Regions from separate parts of the uncultured Bacillus sp. genome, predicted to be linked through region 1. Evidence: riboswitches for the same ligand, from Rfam matches in the RefSeq annotation. Region 1 holds a riboswitch; each other region holds the start of a gene.

The links. Region 1 has a riboswitch for S-adenosylmethionine ahead of Q5C82_RS06560 (bifunctional homocysteine S-methyltransferase/methylenetetrahydrofolate reductase). Riboswitches for the same ligand answer to the same signal wherever they lie in the genome.
Region 2: another riboswitch for S-adenosylmethionine. It lies ahead of Q5C82_RS02670 (5-methyltetrahydropteroyltriglutamate--homocysteine S-methyltransferase); the one in region 1 lies ahead of Q5C82_RS06560 (bifunctional homocysteine S-methyltransferase/methylenetetrahydrofolate reductase).
Region 3: another riboswitch for S-adenosylmethionine. It lies ahead of mtnK (S-methyl-5-thioribose kinase); the one in region 1 lies ahead of Q5C82_RS06560 (bifunctional homocysteine S-methyltransferase/methylenetetrahydrofolate reductase).
Region 4: another riboswitch for S-adenosylmethionine. It lies ahead of metK (methionine adenosyltransferase); the one in region 1 lies ahead of Q5C82_RS06560 (bifunctional homocysteine S-methyltransferase/methylenetetrahydrofolate reductase).

Annotation. Positions count from the first base shown of each region.
Region 1 is NZ_CATYRA010000003.1:148,264-152,951, reverse strand. Features, by position in the region: gene Q5C82_RS06570 (GNAT family N-acetyltransferase) at 1-250, opposite strand, end outside; gene Q5C82_RS06565 (GNAT family N-acetyltransferase) at 256-705, opposite strand; gene Q5C82_RS06560 (bifunctional homocysteine S-methyltransferase/methylenetetrahydrofolate reductase) at 797-2,635, opposite strand; SAM riboswitch class I at 2,726-2,843, opposite strand; gene Q5C82_RS06555 (YajQ family cyclic di-GMP-binding protein) at 2,951-3,442, opposite strand; partial or broken gene Q5C82_RS06550 (S1 RNA-binding domain-containing protein) at 3,541-4,438, shown strand; gene Q5C82_RS06545 (DUF3784 domain-containing protein) at 4,551-4,688, shown strand, end outside.
Region 2 is NZ_CATYRA010000001.1:534,813-539,500, forward strand. Features, by position in the region: gene pepT (peptidase T) at 1-442, shown strand, start outside; gene Q5C82_RS02655 (hypothetical protein) at 547-672, shown strand; gene Q5C82_RS02660 (hypothetical protein) at 951-1,229, shown strand; gene Q5C82_RS02665 (LURP-one-related/scramblase family protein) at 1,405-1,893, shown strand; SAM riboswitch class I at 1,960-2,066, shown strand; gene Q5C82_RS02670 (5-methyltetrahydropteroyltriglutamate--homocysteine S-methyltransferase) at 2,150-3,283, shown strand; SAM riboswitch class I at 3,352-3,458, shown strand; gene Q5C82_RS02675 (5-methyltetrahydropteroyltriglutamate--homocysteine S-methyltransferase) at 3,536-4,672, shown strand.
Region 3 is NZ_CATYRA010000009.1:76,571-81,258, reverse strand. Features, by position in the region: gene Q5C82_RS15335 (hypothetical protein) at 1-11, shown strand, start outside; gene mtnA (S-methyl-5-thioribose-1-phosphate isomerase) at 45-1,106, opposite strand; gene mtnK (S-methyl-5-thioribose kinase) at 1,114-2,307, opposite strand; SAM riboswitch class I at 2,413-2,567, opposite strand; gene Q5C82_RS15320 (carbon-nitrogen family hydrolase) at 2,651-3,430, opposite strand; gene mtnE (methionine-glutamine aminotransferase) at 3,525-4,688, shown strand, end outside.
Region 4 is NZ_CATYRA010000004.1:2,883-7,570, forward strand. Features, by position in the region: gene Q5C82_RS07820 (S9 family peptidase) at 1-695, shown strand, start outside; gene Q5C82_RS07825 (DUF2584 domain-containing protein) at 747-989, shown strand; gene pckA (phosphoenolpyruvate carboxykinase (ATP)) at 1,028-2,611, opposite strand; SAM riboswitch class I at 2,810-2,948, shown strand; gene metK (methionine adenosyltransferase) at 3,116-4,318, shown strand; gene asnB (asparagine synthase (glutamine-hydrolyzing)) at 4,467-4,688, shown strand, end outside.

The sequences.
Region 1 (4,688 bases):
CGAGACCGAGCCGTTTGTATTCTTTGTCTACGATGACGAGTCCGATAGAGGCAAGACGGCCAAACAAAAACAAGCCGATGCAGGAAATAATGTCTCCGCGGACATTTTGATAACCGAAAAAGCGCCCCTGTTGGACAAGCAATGCCAGCTCTTGTTCGCCATAATCAGGCCACCCGGCTTGCCTGCAAAGCCGCAATAGTCCGGGGGTATGTTCTTCATTAAGCTCAATCAGCTCATCCATTACCTTCATACGGGTCACCTGCTTGTTCCGAATGTTTTGTACATGACAACATGAGTGCCGATGCCGGGAATCTCAAACGGTTCGCCAAGATCTTTCCAGCCAAGCTTTGCGTAGTAGCCTTTGACATGTTGTCTTGCATTGCACCAGACCGCCTGTACGCCTCTGTCTGCCAGTTTTTGCTCCGCATATTTGATCAGCGTGCTTCCGGCTTTTTGCTCGCGATATCCTTCAAGCGTCGCCATGCCTCTCAGCCGATATGCAGGGGATTCCGTTAATAATGGCTGATTTTGAGGGGAAAAAGAAGCGATGCTGATCAGCGTTCCTTCATAAAACACACCGAGATGAAAGGCGCCTTCCGCATGATCCTGTTCATATTTGCATTGTTCGATGGATTGATGGGGACGCAGGATGCGGTGCCGGATGTCGTAAGTATCTTCCGCAGAAATGGCTTTAACTTCGAGCATGATGTTCCTCCTCATAAACTGATTTTCTTTTATCGTAACACGAATTACATTGAAAAAGACCGCCCGATTGGCTCAGGCAGTCTTCTAGGTATTAATGCAAATAGATATTTTGGCGCTGCTCATCTTTTTGCTGAATGTACGAAGTGAGCTCGGCGGTTAAGTCAGATCTGAGAAAAGGCGTAATCAAGTAGATGCCGTTAAACAGCTCGCATGCCGTATCCAACAGGGAGCGTGCAATCGCAAGGCCTTCCGCTTTTTGTTTCTCTTTATCCTCGCCGGCGAGAGCCATTTTTTCGCGAATAGAGTCAGATAGCTTAATGCCCGGAATTTCATTGTGGATGAATTCAGCATTTCGGCTGCTTGTGAGCGGCATAATGCCGATATAGACCGGTGTCTTCAGATGCTTTGTTTCGTTATGGATATCGACAAGCTGCTGCTCGGAATAGACAGGCTGTGAAACAAAATAATCGGCGCCGCAATCTATTTTTTTCTCCAGCCGTTTTACCGCTTTATCCAGATGGCGGACGTTAGGATTAAATGCGGCGGCGACTGAGAAATTCGTTTTCTTGCCAAGCGGTTTTCCAGACAGGGACAGTCCTTCGTTGAATTGTTTGATCAGCCTGATTAAATCAAAGGATGTTAAATCATACACAGACGTCGCACCCGGAAAATCCCCGATCTTAGAAGGATCGCCGGTAATGGCCAGCACGTCATTCAGCCCTAACGTATCAAGGCCCATTAAATGTGACTGCAAGCCGATAATGTTTCGGTCACGGCACGTAATATGGACAAGGGAGCGCATATCGAGCTGTTGCTTCACAAGGGCGCCGCAGGCAACATTGCTGATCCGCGGAGTAGCCAGGGAATTGTCAGCGAGGGTCAGGGCGTCGATTCCCGCTTCTTTTAATTCAGCAGCGGCGGACAGAAATTTGTCAAAGCTCAATTTTTTTGGTGGATCCAGCTCTACGATAATGGAGCGTTTTTTCGCTGCGATCTCATTCAGGCCCGGTTCTGTCCGCTCATCCTGAACAGAAATGAATTCCTTAGGCCGGGTTTTGACTTCTTTATCTGTAATCGGAGCAAGCCCGCCAACCGCTTCCGCCATCGCCCGGATGTGATTCGGCGTGGTGCCGCAGCAGCCGCCGATAATCCGTGCGCCTTGCTTGCGGAATTCTGACGCGCTGTTTTGAAAATACGTGTCGTCTGTTTCATAGACGAGCCGGCCTTCTTCAAGCGAGGGAAGACTGCTGTTCGGATAAACTGATAAGAACACGTCATCAAAAATCGGCACTTCGCTAAGCGCTTCAATCATGTGATAAGGGCCGAGCCGGCAGTTAATGCCGACGATATCAGCCCCGAGATCCGCAATCGATCGCAATGCTTCAGAAAGCGGTGTTCCGTCCTGCAGTACACCTTGCTCATGCATGGAGACATTAAGCATAATCGGAAGGCTAGTCTCTTTGCGCGCGATTTTCAGCACTTCACGGGCTTCTTCCAAATCGTAATACGTTTCTAACAGCAGCCCATCCGGCTCTTCATGCAGCAGCAGGTACAGCTGTTCGCGAAAGCTGCGTTTGATTTCGTCAAGGCTGTACGCATTTTTATTAAAGGTGCGGATGCCGCCCATTGTCCCCAGCACGTACGCATCGCCTGCTGAAGCCCGCGCGATTTTTACCGCCTCCTGATTCATTTTTTTGATGTCATCCTCAAGCCCGTGTCTGGATAGTTTAATATAATTGGCCCCGTACGTATTTGTTTGAATGATGTTGGCTCCAGCCTCAACGTACGCTTTATGTATGCGCTGAATTTCCTCCGGCTTTGAAATGTTGAGCTCCTCAAAGCATCTGTCAATGCCATAGGAGTAGAGGAGCGTCCCCATGGCACCGTCACCGATTAACACCTGTTTTTGCAAATCTTCTAAAAGTCCCATTGTCTGCCTCCTTTATTCACATTCAGCAAGGAAAAAAGAGAAATAAAAAAAGTCCTCTTAAGAAGAAGACTTTGTCAGTGATTTTGTCTCTTCTTATCTTCCAAGCTGTTCGAGCTTGCTGGATTTAGCACCTTGGTCATGGCTGATTGCCATTACACCGGTTGCTGAAGCTTCGTCGGGCCAGTCCCTCTGCTTCTCTTGATAAGAACGGATATGAAATTTTTGTGTTCAGGAAGTGCTCTAAAGAAAACTGGCATTTTCCCTTTCTCCAAATTTACCGAAAATAAAGACAATAATCAATAGGATTCAGAAAATTTATCTGAAATTAATAAATTGAACGTCAATTGGCAGATCTGCGCCGCGTACTGCTGTGATGATCTGCTGCAGGTCATCCTTGTTTTTTCCAGTGACGCGCACTTGATCATCCTGCACTTGAGACTTTACTTTCAGTCCGGAATTTTTGATGATGGTATTGATTTTTTTGGCGTTGTCCTTGTCAATGCCTTGAACAAGCTTTGCACGCTGGCGCACCGTTCCGCCTGACGCGCTTTCAACCTTGCCGTAATCAATGTTTTTTGTCGGCACGTTTCGTTTAATCAATTTACTGACCAGCACATCTTTCAACTGGCTTAATTTAAATTCGTCATCAGAAACGAGGACAAGCTCCTCTTTATCTAAAGAAATGTCGCTTTTGCTTCCTTTAAAGTCATAGCGTGTGCTGATTTCTTTCAGTGCGATTTGGATCGCATTTAGCACTTCGGGCAATTCCACCTTGGATACAATATCAAATGAACTTTCTTTTGCCATAAGAAAACCTCCATAACATTTAACTTATGTGTTGATTATAGTAGAATAAAGAGAAACTTCCAACAGAACAAAGAATCAATTTGAGATGATTGGAAAAAATGTTAACAGAATCCGCAGAAAAATAAGCGGAACAGGAAGGACGATAGCATGAGACCAGGGCAGCAATTAACCTTGAGTATAGATCACCAAACTGACTTCGGTTACTTTTTAACCGACGGAGAAGATACGATTCTCTTACATAACAGTGAAATAACTGAGGATATCGAAGATAGGGATGAGGTAGAGGTCTTTATATACGTCGACCAGCAGGAAAGACTTGCGGCCACGATGAAAATTCCGGTCATCAGCGCTGATGAGTACGGCTGGGTCGAAGTGGTGGATAAAGTGGAAGATATGGGCGTTTTCGTTGATGTCGGCTTATCTAAGGACGCGCTTGTTGCAACTGAGCATTTGCCGCCATACGAGGATGTCTGGCCGCAAAAAGGGGATAAACTATACTGTATGCTGAAAGTGACGAACCGGGGGCGCATGTTTGCGAAACCAGCGCCGGAAGATATCATCAGCGAACTGTTTACCGACGCTTCAGAAGATCTGATGAATAAAGAGCTGTCAGGTACGGTGTACAGATTAATCGCAACGGGTTCATTCATCATCACAGACGACGGGATCCGCGGTTTTATCCATCCGTCAGAAAGAAAAGAAGAGCCAAGACTCGGCTCAAGAATCACGGGAAGGGTGATTCAAGTAAAAGAAGACGGTTCAGTGAACATGTCGCTGCTTCCGAGAAAACAGGATGCATTGTCTGTAGATGCCGAGTACATTTTGACGTATATGAGAACAAGAAACGGTGCTATGCCGTACAGCGACAAAAGCCAGCCTGACGATATCAGAGAACGGTTTAACATGAGCAAAGCCGCCTTTAAACGCGCGCTCGGCCATTTGATGAAAAACGGAAAAGTGTATCAGGAGAACGGATGGACATACGAGAAAAAATAGAAGGCCGTACAGGTCTTCTATTTTTTATATAAGAACTTCACAAATAAAATTCTGTTACGTATTATTAGGGGAGACAGATTGTTTTGTCAGTTAAAAGACAGGGGGAGCTTTTGTGGACATTCGCATCGATTTTTTATTGGTCTTGATTGCGATGCTTTTCTTTTGGATTGCTTATATGGCAGGAATAAAAAAGCAAACATGGATATTGTCTGGTTTCCGTGAGTCTCGGATACGTGACAAAGACCGTCTG
Region 2 (4,688 bases), on a different contig from region 1:
CCACCTGCTGTCAATTCAAGGAGATGTAGAGGAAACAAAACTCCACTACATTATCAGAGACTTCGACAAAGGTAACTTCCAAAGCAGAAAAGAAACAATGAAGCGTGTCGTTGAAGAACTTCAAAACGAATACGGGAAAGACCGGATTCAGCTTAATATGAACGATCAATACTACAACATGAGAGAGAAAATTGAACCTGTCATCGAAATTGTCAACATTGCCAAGCAAGCGATGAAAAACCTCGGCATCGAACCGAAGATTTCTCCAATTCGCGGCGGCACGGACGGATCCCAGCTGTCCTACATGGGACTCCCGACGCCAAACATCTTTACCGGCGGGGAAAACTTCCACGGCAAATTTGAATACATCTCAGCTGATAACATGGTAAAAGCCGTAAATGTCATCGTTGAGATTGCAAAACTGTTTGAAGAACAGGCATAATACCAAAAGCCAGTCCTAAAAAAGGACTGGTTTTTTGTGTAAAAATGAAACATTTTGAATACTTCCTCCGTAAAACAAGTATCAACAGTTGAGGAGGAAAAACAATGACAAAACATGCAATAGCTGCAAAAAGTCTATTGAAAAAATGGATGATGACCAGGCCGCTTAACATGCAAAAGAAATCGAGCCCATTTCAAAAAATCAGAAAAATGTTCAAACGCTTCTTCTGATCAGTCTTTCAAATCCACAAAACCACAATCTGCATACCCTCGTACCGCCCAAATGCTCCGTAATTTGGGTTTTTTGTGTTTGATTCCGCAAAATAGGGTATAAACCAAACAAGCAAGAAAACAGCACCCGAAAACAGGTAATTCGAATTATGAAATTTTAGGTTAAAAGTTATATAAAGGAATTTATTTTATCGTCGATAGTAACTATAGAACCAATCATCAACCAGAACAATCACCATGTTGTAAGACTATTTTCAGGTCAACAGGTTAGACTGTTTTTGAGGGGCAGTTATTTATTTTTGATCGATTTTGAATTTTTTGAATACTTTTTGACATTTTATCCGTACAATAGAGAATACCAAAACTTTTTTTGGGAGGTATGTAAAATGATCCTATTTATTATCATCGCATTATGCGGCTATCTTCTTTTTTCTTTCAGCAAGGACAATCGCCGCAAACCGCAAAAGACAAGCCCTCTGCCAGCAGCCGCACCTCATCACAACAACCTAATCGACCTTGACGCGATCCGCCAAAAACGCCGGATGCATCTTTCCTAATCCTATATTTCAAACGAAAAGGCTGCTGAATCATGCAGCCTTTTTCAATTTTAGAAACATTTATTACTCGGGAAAACAATCAGCAGGGTTTCTGATCACTAGATTTGGAACTTGAAACCTTTTTGCCGCCTGTCCGTAATCTCTTACAAGGCAAATCCAAAAGGAGATTTCAGCAATGATCGAACTATTTATGAAACAAAAAATGTTCTCGTTTAAAGATGCATTTCACATTTATGACCGAGATGAACAAGAGGCTTTCAAGGTCGAGGGCCGATTCTTTTCGTTAGGAGACTCGCTACAAATGACAGATTCATCCGGAAAAACACTCGTTTCTATCGAACAAAAAGTAATGTCTGTATTGCCGCGATACGAGATTTCAATTGGCGGGGAAACAGTTTGTGAAGTGGCGAAGAAATTAACGTTTTTCAAACCGAAATTTGAAATTTCCAAGCTTAACTGGGAAATTGACGGTGACTTGTGGAAGGATGAATTTCAACTGACGGACGGGGAGAATGTCCGTATGTCAGTGAGCAAAAAGTGGCTCAGCTGGGGTGATTCCTATCATTTGCAGATTGCAAACGAGGAAGATGTGCTGATCTGTACAGCCATTGCTATCGTGCTTGATATGGTATTATATAACGACGAAGATGAAAGTATTTTCTAAAAAATTGTTGACAATTGAGTCAAAAGTAATAATATTAAGATAATTGAAATCTGAATATGAAGATGTACCTTATCAAGAGAGGTGGAGGGACTGGCCCTATGATACCCGGCAACCGCTGTTTCATACAGAATGGTGCTAAATCCTTTAGAACATTGCGTTCTTGCAGATGAGGCGGAGATTTGATCATTCAAGCTCTTCCTTACTCAAAGGGAGAGCTTTTTTATGCTCAACACATTTCAGAAAAGAGGCGAATGACATGGCTCAACAAACAAATGTTGCAGGACAAAAAACAGAAAAACAACGCAAAGCTCCTTTCCGTGCCGATCATGTCGGCAGTTTACTGAGATCTGCTCCGGTGAAAGAAGCCCGGCAAAAAAAAGCAGCCGGCGAGATCACTGCGGATCAGCTTCGTGATATCGAAAATCAAGAAATCACTCGCATTGTAGAAAAACAAAAAGAAATCGGCCTCGATGTGGTAACAGATGGGGAATTCCGCCGATCTTGGTGGCATTACGATTTCCTGGAAGGGCTTGACGGTGTAGAAGCGTTCATCCCGGCTGAAGGGATTCAGTTCCATCATGCGAAAACAAAAGCACGCAGCATCAAAGTGACGGGAAAACTCGATTTTACGAGCCACCCAGCGCTTGCCGATTATCAATTTTTACATGAGATCGCCGGCGACGCGACACCAAAATTGACGATTCCGAGCCCGAATATGCTGTTTTTCGGTGAAAAGGCGGATAAAGGGATTTATGACGACCAAGAGGAATATTTTCATGATCTGGCCCAAACGTACAAAAAAGCAATTAAAGCCTTCTATGATGCTGGATGCCGCTATCTTCAGCTTGATGATACGTCATGGTCTCTCTTCTTTGAGGAAAAAGGCAGAGAGGTCGTCCGGGCGCTTGGCGGTGATCCAGAAACATTGCCTGCCTTATTCGCCAAAACGATTAACGATGCAGTAGCAGACCGTCCTGATGATTTAGCAATCACGATGCACATTTGCCGCGGCAACTTCCGTTCAACTTGGGCGGCATCAGGAGGCTACGATGCTGTAGCGGAAATAATTTTGGACGGCTTAAATCTGGATGGGCTGTTCTTAGAATACGATGATGACCGCTCCGGAAATTTTGATCCGCTCCGTTTCGTGAAACGCAAAAATCTGCAAATTGTGCTTGGCTTGATTACATCCAAATACGGTGAGCTTGAAAATCCTGAGGATGTGAAACGCCGAATCAATGAAGCGGCACGCTTTGTCAGCCTGGATCAGCTGTGCCTCAGCCCGCAGTGCGGTTTCGCCTCTACTGAAGAAGGAAATCTTTTGACAGAGGAGCAGCAATGGGCGAAGCTGCGCCATGTCATCGACATCGCCAACGATGTGTGGAGATAATCTATCATTGACAGAAACGAAAAAAGTGTGAATAATATATGCTATCAGAAAATTTCATAAAAAGGTTTTCCTTATCAAGAGAGGTGGAGGGACTGGCCCTGCGATACCCGGCAACCGCTGTTTAACAGAATGGTGCTAAATCCTTTAGAGCAATGATTGCTCTTGAAGATAAGGTTGAGATTGTCACACAAGCTCTTCCTTATCCAAAGGAAGAGCTTTTTTATATTCGAATGGAAAGAAGGAATGGACAACATGCCACAACAAACAACACCCGCAGAACAAAAATCACTTCAAAGAAAAAAACCGCCGTTTCACGCGGATCAAGTTGGAAGCCTGCTGAGATCTGAGCCTGTTAAAAAAGCGCGGCTGCAAAAAGCGGCCGGCGAGATTACGGCTGAGCAGCTTCGCCAAATCGAAAACGATGAAATCATCCGCATTGTGGAAAAACAGAAGGAAACCGGCCTGAACGTCGTGACAGACGGTGAATTCCGCAGAGCATGGTGGCATTTTGATTTCCTGGAAAACCTGGATGGCGTTGAGCCGTTTACTCCTGAGCAGGGCATTCAATTCCATAATGTACAGACAAAAGCACGAGGCATAAAAGTCACCGGTGATATCGACTTTTCAACTCACCCAATGCTTGAAGATTACTCATTTCTCCATAGCATTGCCGGTGACGCTACGCCAAAGATGACGATCCCAAGCCCGAATATGCTGTTTTTCCGCGGAAAGCTGGAAAAGGACGCATACAAAAACGACTATCACCTTTTCCAGCACGATGTATCCAAAGCATATAAAAAAGCGATTCAAGCGTTTTATGACAGAGGCTGCCGCTACCTCCAGCTTGATGATACAGCATGGGCTGTTTTCTTATCTGAAAAAGGCTTAAAACAAATCGAAGCGTTCGGAACAACGCCTGACGAGCTTCGCCAGCTGTTTGCGAAATCCATTAACGACGCGATTGCAGACCGTCCGGATGACTTGACCGTAACAATGCATATTTGCCGCGGCAACTTCCAGTCCACTTGGACAGCGGAAGGCGGCTATGACGCAGCAGCCGAAACCATTTTTGACGGCTTGAACCTGGACGGGCTTTTCCTAGAGTATGATGATTCACGCTCAGGCGGATTTGAACCACTCCGTTATGTGAAGCGCTCTGATCTTCAGCTTGTCCTTGGCTTAGTGACATCTAAATTCGGTGAGCTTGAACATCCAGACGATGTAAAACGCCGTATCGAAGAAGCGTCCCGCTATGTGAGCTTAGACCAGCTTTGCCTCAGCCCTCAATGCGGATTCGCTTCAACTGAGGAAGGCAACAAGCTGACTGAAGAACAGCAATGGGCGAAGCTTCGCCATGTGGTTGAGATCGCTAACGATGTTTGGAAATAAGCAAAGAAAAAACACA
Region 3 (4,688 bases), on a different contig from region 1:
AAAACCGCTGACTCGGCCCGAAATGAGCAAAGTCCAGCGGTTTTTTAATGAACCTTTTCGCCTCTAAACAGCTGTTCAATTTCTTCTTCGTAGTTACCGGTCATAATCCCTTTTTCTGTGATGATTCCTGAAATAAGATCATGAGGTGTAATGTCAAAAGCGGGATTAAAGACAGGCACATCGGATGGAGCCGTCCGGACTCCGGAAATCTGTCTTACTTCCTCAGGATCTCGTTCCTCTATCGGGATATCAGCGCCGCATTTCACTTTTGGATCAAATGTAGATAAAGGTGCGGCGACAAAAAACGGAATATCAAAGGCGTTTGCTAAAATCGCGAGACCGTATGTTCCGATTTTATTTGCCGTATCACCGTTCTTTGCAATTCGATCGGCTCCGACGATGACAGCGGAAATTTGTTTTTCCTTCATCGTATGGGCGGCCATGCTGTCTGTGATCAGAGTGACATCAATGCCTCCCTGTATCAGCTCCCACGCAGTCAGACGTGAACCTTGAAGGACAGGCCTTGTTTCACAGGCATAAATATGCAGGCCCAAATCCTTTTGTTTGGCCAGGTAAAATGGAGCGAGCGCCGTTCCATAGCGGCTTGTCGCGATAGAGCCGGCATTGCAGATCGTCATAATCCGGTCACCTTTTTTGAATAGCTGCAAGGCGTTTTGGCCGATCATCCGGCACGTTTCCTCATCCTCGACCTGAATCTGGATCGCTTCATGGACAAGGTTTGTTTTTGCTTCATTTACGGAAATGGCGTTTTCGATTGAATGACTCAGTCTCTCAAGCGCCCAAGATAAATTAATGGCGGTAGGCCGTGAGCTGTTTAAATATTGTTTGATATCTTCCAGTCTGCGGCGGAATTCCGTGACATCATCTGTTTCAATGTCTTTTGCAGCAAGCGCAAGTCCGAAGGCAGCCGTAATGCCGATGGCCGGGGCGCCTCTTACTTTGAGCGTGACAATTGCGTCAAATACATCCTCTTTCGTCGTCAGCTCCACATATTCCGTCACGTCAGGAAGCTTTTGCTGATTTAAAATGGTAATGGCTGTTTCCTTCCATTCAACAGAACGGGGAACAGCAAATGAATGGGTCATGAATGGATCATTCCTTTACAAGTAACTTAAATAATTCAATAACATCCGTTATCGTTTTGAATTCCGAACGTTTTTCGATAAAGGCTGTGCCGGTTTCGAGCGCCAGCCGTTTTCTGCCGATTCGTTTATCAAATGGCACGATTGTATCCAGATCAGCCACATGGGCAAGGCCGATCGCGCGGCGTATCAGTTCACAGCCCGCAAACCCGATCGCCTCTTCAAAAATATGACTGAGCGTATCAGTAAGATAACCGTCAATTTTGGCGTAAACATCCAGACTGTCCTTCTCCCAGGCTTCAATGAATGTCTCTTGAAATGTTTCCCAGACCTGCTTGACATGGTGATATAACGGCTCTCTGTCAGCCCCGTCACGGCCGAGTGCGTTCAAAAATAAGTTGGCGATAAATTGGCCTACATCAAAGCCGATCGGTCCGTAAAAAGCAAATTCAGGATCAATCACCTTTGTTTCATGTTCGCTGGCAAAAATGCTTCCTGTATGCAAATCACCATGAATCAGCGTTTCTGCCGATGTTAAAAATGACTTTTTCAGCTTTGCGGCTTCGATTTTGACGTTGTCATTTTTCCAGAGCTTCTCAACAAAAGGACGAAGCTCTTCTTCAAAATCATTTGTGTCATGGTCAAAGAAAGGGTCTGTAAAGACAAGTCTTTCTGTAATGTCGCACAGCTCCGGATTTGTAAACTGTTTAACAAGCTGTTTTTTCACCTTGGGTTCAAGCGCGTAATCTGATGAATAGAAAAGGGTCTTTCCTAAAAATTCACCGATGTGCTGTGACAGATGCGGATAATGGTCACCCTCAATGAGTCCTTTTCTTGCGATTTTCAGGTGAGAGAGATCCTCCATGACGGTAACCGCCATTTCTGTATCAGAATAAAACACTCTTGGAACCAGATGAGGGACATGCTCGCCTTGACGGATGAGAGCGCTGCTTTCGATTCTTGCGCGATCGATTGTCAGCGGCCAGCTTTCTCCAACGACTTTTGCATATGGAACTGCCTGTTTAATGATCAAAGCTCTGTCATGTTCTTGATCATAAATATGAAAAACGTAATTTAAGTTGCCGTCGCCGATCTCCTGGCATGTCAGCGTGCTTTTGTTTGGAAATAAGCCAAGCTTCACTGCCAGCGCCACAGCGGAGCTTTCATTTAACGTTTCGTATAAAGGTGTTTTTGTGACTGCCATTGTCATAACCTCCAATTATGTAATCTCTTGATATGTGTGCCGCAGAATGGCCGTAAAAAAGCCTCCTTCTCAGAGAGAAGGAGGCTTAACAATCATGTCCCGCCTCTCTTATCTCTCAGATCAAATCTGATGGAATTAGCACCGTGCCTTACGAGACCTCAGTCTCGGCGCCAAGAAGATGCGCCCCATTTCACAATGGAATTACGGTCGGTTGCTGTTGGGGTCAAAAGGCCAATCCCTCGCCCAACTCTCGATAAGAGAATATATTCACTTGTTAAACAATTCTAATTTATCAGTTGATGAACATAGTAACAGGTGTTTGATTGAATTGTCAATATATTTTTTAATATAAATCTTTTCTGATATCATCAAAAACAGGAATTTTTCCCCGCACGTCAACGCTTTCTTGAAGGTCAATTTCCGCTCTGACAATGCCTTCTTCACGGCCGCCCTCGGCCAATATACGTCCCCAAGGGTCAATAATCAGGCTATGCCCGGCAAATTCATTATCTTGATTTGAACCGGTACAATTGCAGGCAGCGACAAAGCATTGATTTTCAATGGCCCGGGCAATAAGCAGGCTTTTCCAATGATCAAGACGGGGCAGGGGCCATTCCGCAGAAATGAACAGCACGTTAGCGCCTTTTGTCGTATGTTTTCTGATCCATTCCGGAAAACGGATATCATAACAGATCAGTCCTGAGCTTTTGACGCCTTCAAGCTCGAAGTATCCATCCTCGGAACCGGCTGATAAATACACATGCTCATCCATCAGCTGAAAAAGATGGGCTTTGCTGTACTCTTTAATGATTCGTCCTTCCTTATCTGCGATGAACATTGTATTATAAACATCAGAACCCTTTCTGACAGCAACAGATCCTGCGACAATATGAACCCCGTGTTTTTTTGCGGTTTTTTGCAGCCAGCTCTGAGCAGAATGCCCGTCTTCATCAGCGAGCTTATCAAGGTTGGCCAAGTCATATCCGGTCGTCCATAATTCAGGAAGAACAAGAACATCAGCATGTTTGCTTTCTTTTTCAATCAAAAATTCAGCCTTTTTTATATTTTCCGAAGGTTTACCGTATGAAATATCAAATTGAAGACAAGATATCGTCCATTTCATCTTTTTAACACCCCAAATTTTTCTTTACTTTTTTCATTTAACCATATATGATGATGGACTATCATTTCAAGATTTTTTTAGAAGGTGAGAATAGATGAAATTTGAACAGTCTCATGTATTGAAGGAATTGCCTAAACAATTCTTCGCTTCTTTGGTGCAGAAAGTGAACCGAAAGCTCTCAGAAGGACACGACGTTATCAATCTCGGACAGGGAAATCCGGATCAGCCGACTCCGGAACATATCGTCGAGGAAATGAAACGAGCCGTTGCTGATCCTGAAAATCATAAATATTCGTCTTTTCGCGGCTCATACAGCCTGAAATCAGCCGCAGCAGCATTTTATAAGCGAGAATACGGCATTGATCTTGACCCAGAAACTGAAGTCGCTGTATTATTCGGCGGGAAAGCCGGTCTGGTCGAGCTCCCGCAATGCTTGTTGAATCCAGGTGATACGATTTTAGTTCCGGATCCGGGCTATCCTGATTACTGGTCAGGTGTTACACTTGCGAAAGCGAAGATGGAAATGATGCCGCTCGTAAAGGATAGGGCGTTTCTTCCTGATTACAGCAGTATCGCCGCTGAAGTGAGGGAACAGGCGAAATTGATGTATTTGAATTATCCGAATAATCCGACTGGGGCTGTTGCTACCTCCGAGTTTTTTGAAGAAACCGTGAGTTTTGCGAAAGAGAACGGAATCTGTGTCGTTCACGATTTTGCTTACGGCGCTGTAGGATTTGACGGCTGCAAGCCGTTAAGCTTTTTGCAGACTGAAGGTGCGAAGGATATCGGAATTGAAATTTACACGCTGTCAAAAACGTATAACATGGCAGGGTGGCGGGTCGGCTTCGCTGTCGGTAACGCTTCGGTCATTGAAGCGATCAATCTTTATCAAGACCATATGTTTGTCAGTCTTTTCAGAGCGACTCAGGAGGCTGCAACGAAGGCACTGCTAGCTGATCAGACGTGTGTAGCGGAGCAAAATGCCCGATATGAGAGCAGGCGAAACGCTTGGATTGCGGCATGCCGGGAAATCGGCTGGGATGTGACAGCTCCTGCAGGTTCATTTTTTGCATGGCTGCCTGTGCCTGAAGACTATACTTCCGAGCAGTTCTCAGACCTTTTGCTCGAAAAAGCGAATGTGGCGGTTGCGGCTGGAAACGGCTTCGGTGAATATGGCGAGGGCTACGTCAGAGTCGGACTGCTGACAAGTGAAGAAAGACTCAAAGAAGCCGCTTATCGAATTGGGAAGCTGAACCTG
Region 4 (4,688 bases), on a different contig from region 1:
TACGGGTAAAAGGGCTTCTGGCTGAGCCGGCGGCACCGGGACAATATGACGGATTTTTATATTTGCGCGGCGGGATTAAAAGCGTGGGCATGGTTCGGCCGGGACGGATTATCCAGTTTGCATCCCAAGGGTTTGTTGTGTTTGCTCCTTTTTACAGAGGAAATCAAGGGGGAGAGGGCAACGAGGATTTTGCCGGAGAAGACCGGGAAGATGCTTTTTCCGCTTTTCGCCTGCTTCAGCAGCATCCAAATGTCAAGAAGGACAGAATCCATATCTTCGGTTTTTCCCGCGGCGGAATTATGGGAATGCTCACTGCGATTGAAATGGGCCGGCATGCTGCTTCATTCGTTTCCTGGGGAGGCGTCAGCGATATGAACCTTACATATGAGGAGCGGCAGGATTTGCGGCGAATGATGAAAAGAGTCATCGGCGGAACGCCGAAGAAGGTGCCTGAGGAATACAAATGGAGAACACCGTTTGACCAAGTAAATAAAATTCAGGCACCTGTGCTATTAATCCATGGAGAAAAAGACCAAAACGTTTCGATTCAGCATTCCTATTTATTTGAAGAGAAGCTAAAACAGCTGCATAAGCCGGTGGAGACATGGTACTACAGTAAATTCACACATTATTTCCCGCCAAAAGAAAACCGGCGTATCGTGCGGCAGCTCACGCAATGGATGAAAAACCGCTGACGGTGAAATATGTTATGATAAAGAAAAAAGAGAACGAAAGGGGATTTCACTTTGGGAATGCCTGTTGAATTTAATACACTGATTGTGACAAAAGGAAAAGAAGTTCGCATAGATGAAAATATATTCACGTTAGAGAAAGACGGATACCGTGTGTATCCGATGGAGATTCCGATGGATGTGCGCAAAACAAAGTTCGGCGAAAAGTCAGGCACAGCTGAAGTGCAGAAACTTCAATGGGAAGACGGCCGGACCATCATTACGTACAAGCTGACTTCTTTGCATTCTGTCAATTAAAACAAGCCAAGAGCGTAATTGCTCTTGGCTTTTGCTTTTTAAACGAGAGGGCCGCCTGCCAGTGCAATGGCATCTGTATGTGCGAATTTTTTAAAATTCTCTTTGAATTCATTTGCGAGGTAGAGAGCCTTTTCTCTGTATTCTTTCTTGTTGCTCCACGTGTTTTCAGGCTGAAGGATATGATCAGGAACGCCAGGAACATGGACCGGTATATGCAGGCCGAAAATATCGTCAGTCATCATTTCTGTATCCTCTAATTTGCCTTCAATCGCTGCTTTGACCATCGCTCTCGTGTAAGAAAGCTTCATGCGTTCGCCTGTACCGTAGCCGCCGCCGGTCCAGCCGGTATTGACCAAGAAAACGTCTGCGCCGTGTTCATCGATCTTTTTGCCGAGCATTTCAGCATAGACATGAGCAGGAAGCGGCAGGAACGGTGAGCCGAAGCATGTGGAAAACGTCGTCTCAGGAGACGTCACACCGCGTTCGGTTCCGGCTAGCTTACTCGTATAACCGCTCAAGAAATGATACATCGCCTGCTCCTTCGTCAGTTTGCTAATCGGGGGCAAGACTCCGAATGCATCAGCCGTCAAAAATACAATTGCTGACGGGTGGTCTGCCATGCTTGGTGTCACGATGTTGTCAATCATATGAATCGGGTAAGCCGCACGCGTGTTTTCGGTATAGAAGGAATCATCATAATTGGCTTCGCGTGTATCTTCATCAACAACAACATTTTCGAGAACAGACCCGAAGCGGATCGCGTTAAAGATCTGAGGTTCCTTTTCTTCGCTTAAATGAATACACTTGGCGTAGCATCCGCCTTCAATATTAAAGACGCCTGTGTCAGACCATCCGTGTTCATCATCGCCGATCAGTTTGCGGTCAGCATCGGCTGAAAGAGTGGTCTTGCCTGTTCCAGACAGTCCGAAGAAAAGGGCAACATCGCCTTTTTCACCGACATTGGCAGAGCAATGCATGGATAAAATATCTCTTTCAGGGAGCAGGAAATTCATAATGGAGAAGATGGACTTCTTCATTTCTCCGGCATACTCTGTTCCGCCGATTAAAATCGTCCGCTTTTCGAAAGAGACAATAATAAAGGTTTCGGAATGTGTGCCGTCTGTTTTTGGATCTGCTTTGAAATGCGGAGCAGAAAGAATGGTAAACGGTTGTTCAACTGTTTTCTTATCATTGCCTTCTGGGCGGATAAACAGCTGTCTGGCGAATAAATTGTGCCATGCGAACTCATTTACGACAGTGATCGGCAGTCTGTATTTTTCATCTGCGCCGGCAAATCCTTCGAAAACAAACAGCTCATCCCGCTGTTTCAGATAGCTGACAACTTTCGTGTACAGCCGCTCAAACGCTTCTTCTGAAATCGGCTGATTCACCGTACCCCAATCGATCTTATTTATCGTGCTTTCTTCCTCCACGATAAATTTGTCATTAGGTGAGCGTCCTGTATAAGCGCCTGTTGTCGCCCGAACAGCACCCGTAGAAGTTAAAATGCCTTCGTTCCGGGAAAGTACTTTTTCTGTAAGCTGCGCTGCTGATAAATTATGACGCACATTTGGGCTTGTTAATAAGGCTTGTAAATCAGCGGTTAAATCAACTGAGTTCATATGAAACCTTCCTTTATCGTTTTTTGTGTTTTGCTAATTGTGAATTAGTATAACATATATTTTCAAATAGTCTATACTATTTATCGTTTTTTTGTGTGTGCGTTTTCCAATGTTTTCCCTCGATATAGGTGCCTATTTCTTCTGAATCATATTGACATTGCAAACCCTTTTACGATAAGATATTTCATTGAGCGGATACTCTTATCCCGAGCTGGCGGAGGGACAGGCCCTATGAAGCCCAGCAACCGGTTTCTCTGTTATTTATTATGTTTAACTGTGTGAGACAACCAAGGTGCTAACCTGTTGCAAGGTTGTATGATTCCTTGAGCGATAAGAGTGAAAGGCACAAAGACCAAACCCTTTCCTCGATGGAAAAGGTTTTTTTATTTCATAAATATGCCAATTAACATTCTCTAATATAACGTTACATTGTATAAGAGGGAGCGAGTTCCGTATCATATATACAAGGTCTTTCGGGAGGCCTTGTGCAGGAGGAAGCAAATCATGAGTAAAAATCGTCGTTTATTTACATCAGAATCTGTTACGGAGGGGCATCCGGATAAAATCTGTGACCAGATTTCTGACAGCATTTTAGATGAAATTTTAAAGAAAGACCCTAACGCGCGTGTTGCTTGTGAGACGTCTGTGACAACTGGTTTGGTGCTTGTCAGCGGAGAAATCACAACATCTACGTATGTTGACATTCCGAAAACGGTTCGTCAAACCATTAAAGAAATCGGATACACACGTGCGAAATACGGATTTGATGCGGAAACTTGTGCGGTTTTAACATCAATTGACGAGCAGTCTGCTGATATCGCAATGGGTGTAGACCAAGCGCTTGAAGCCCGTGAAGGCACAATGAGCGACGAAGAAATTGAAGCGATCGGTGCGGGTGACCAAGGTTTAATGTTCGGTTACGCGTGCAACGAAACGAAAGAGCTTATGCCTCTTCCAATTTCACTTGCTCATAAATTAGCCCGCCGCCTGAGTGAAGTCCGTAAAGAAGATATTCTTCCGTACCTTCGCCCTGACGGCAAAACACAGGTAACGGTTGAGTACGATGAAAATAACAAACCTGTCCGCATTGACGCGATTGTTATTTCAACTCAGCACCACCCTGAAATTACGCTTGAGCAAATCCAGCGCAACATCAAAGAACATGTGATCAATCCGGTTGTTCCTAAAGAGCTGATTGATGAAGAAACAAAGTATTTCATCAACCCTACAGGACGTTTCGTAATCGGAGGTCCTCAAGGGGATGCGGGACTAACAGGACGCAAAATCATCGTTGATACGTACGGCGGCTATGCACGCCATGGCGGAGGAGCGTTCTCAGGTAAGGATGCAACGAAGGTAGACCGTTCTGCAGCTTACGCAGCGAGATACGTTGCGAAAAACATCGTTGCGGCTGAGCTTGCTGATTCTTGCGAAGTACAGCTTGCTTACGCGATCGGTGTTGCACAGCCTGTATCAATCTCAATCAACACATTCGGTTCCGGAAAAGCTTCTGAGGAAAAACTGATTGAAGTTGTTCGCAATAACTTTGATTTACGACCTGCCGGCATTATCAAAATGCTTGATTTACGCCGTCCGATCTACAAACAAACTGCTGCGTACGGCCACTTTGGACGCCACGATGTTGATCTTCCGTGGGAACGTACAGACAAGGCGGAGCAGCTGCGTAAAGAAGCGTTAGGAGAATAACTTTATAGCCGCTTACTGGTTAAGCGGCTTTCCCTTTTTCACGTTGTATTCATGTTTATTTTTTTACATAACCGTGAAACCAAATACTATTCACAGCGTCTATAAATAGGGGTTCAATGATGACAATTTTAATTATGGAGGCAATACTATGTGTGGATTTGTCGGGGTTTTTAACAAGCATCCGTTAGCTCAAACCGCTGATCAAGAAGAACTAATCAAACAAATGAACCAAATGATCGTTCACCGCGGTCCTGACAGTGATGGATATTTCCATGATGAGCACGTTGGATTCGGATTCAGACGGCTCAGCATTATTGATGTAGAAAATGGCGGACAGCCTTTATCATATGAAGATGAAACATATTGGATT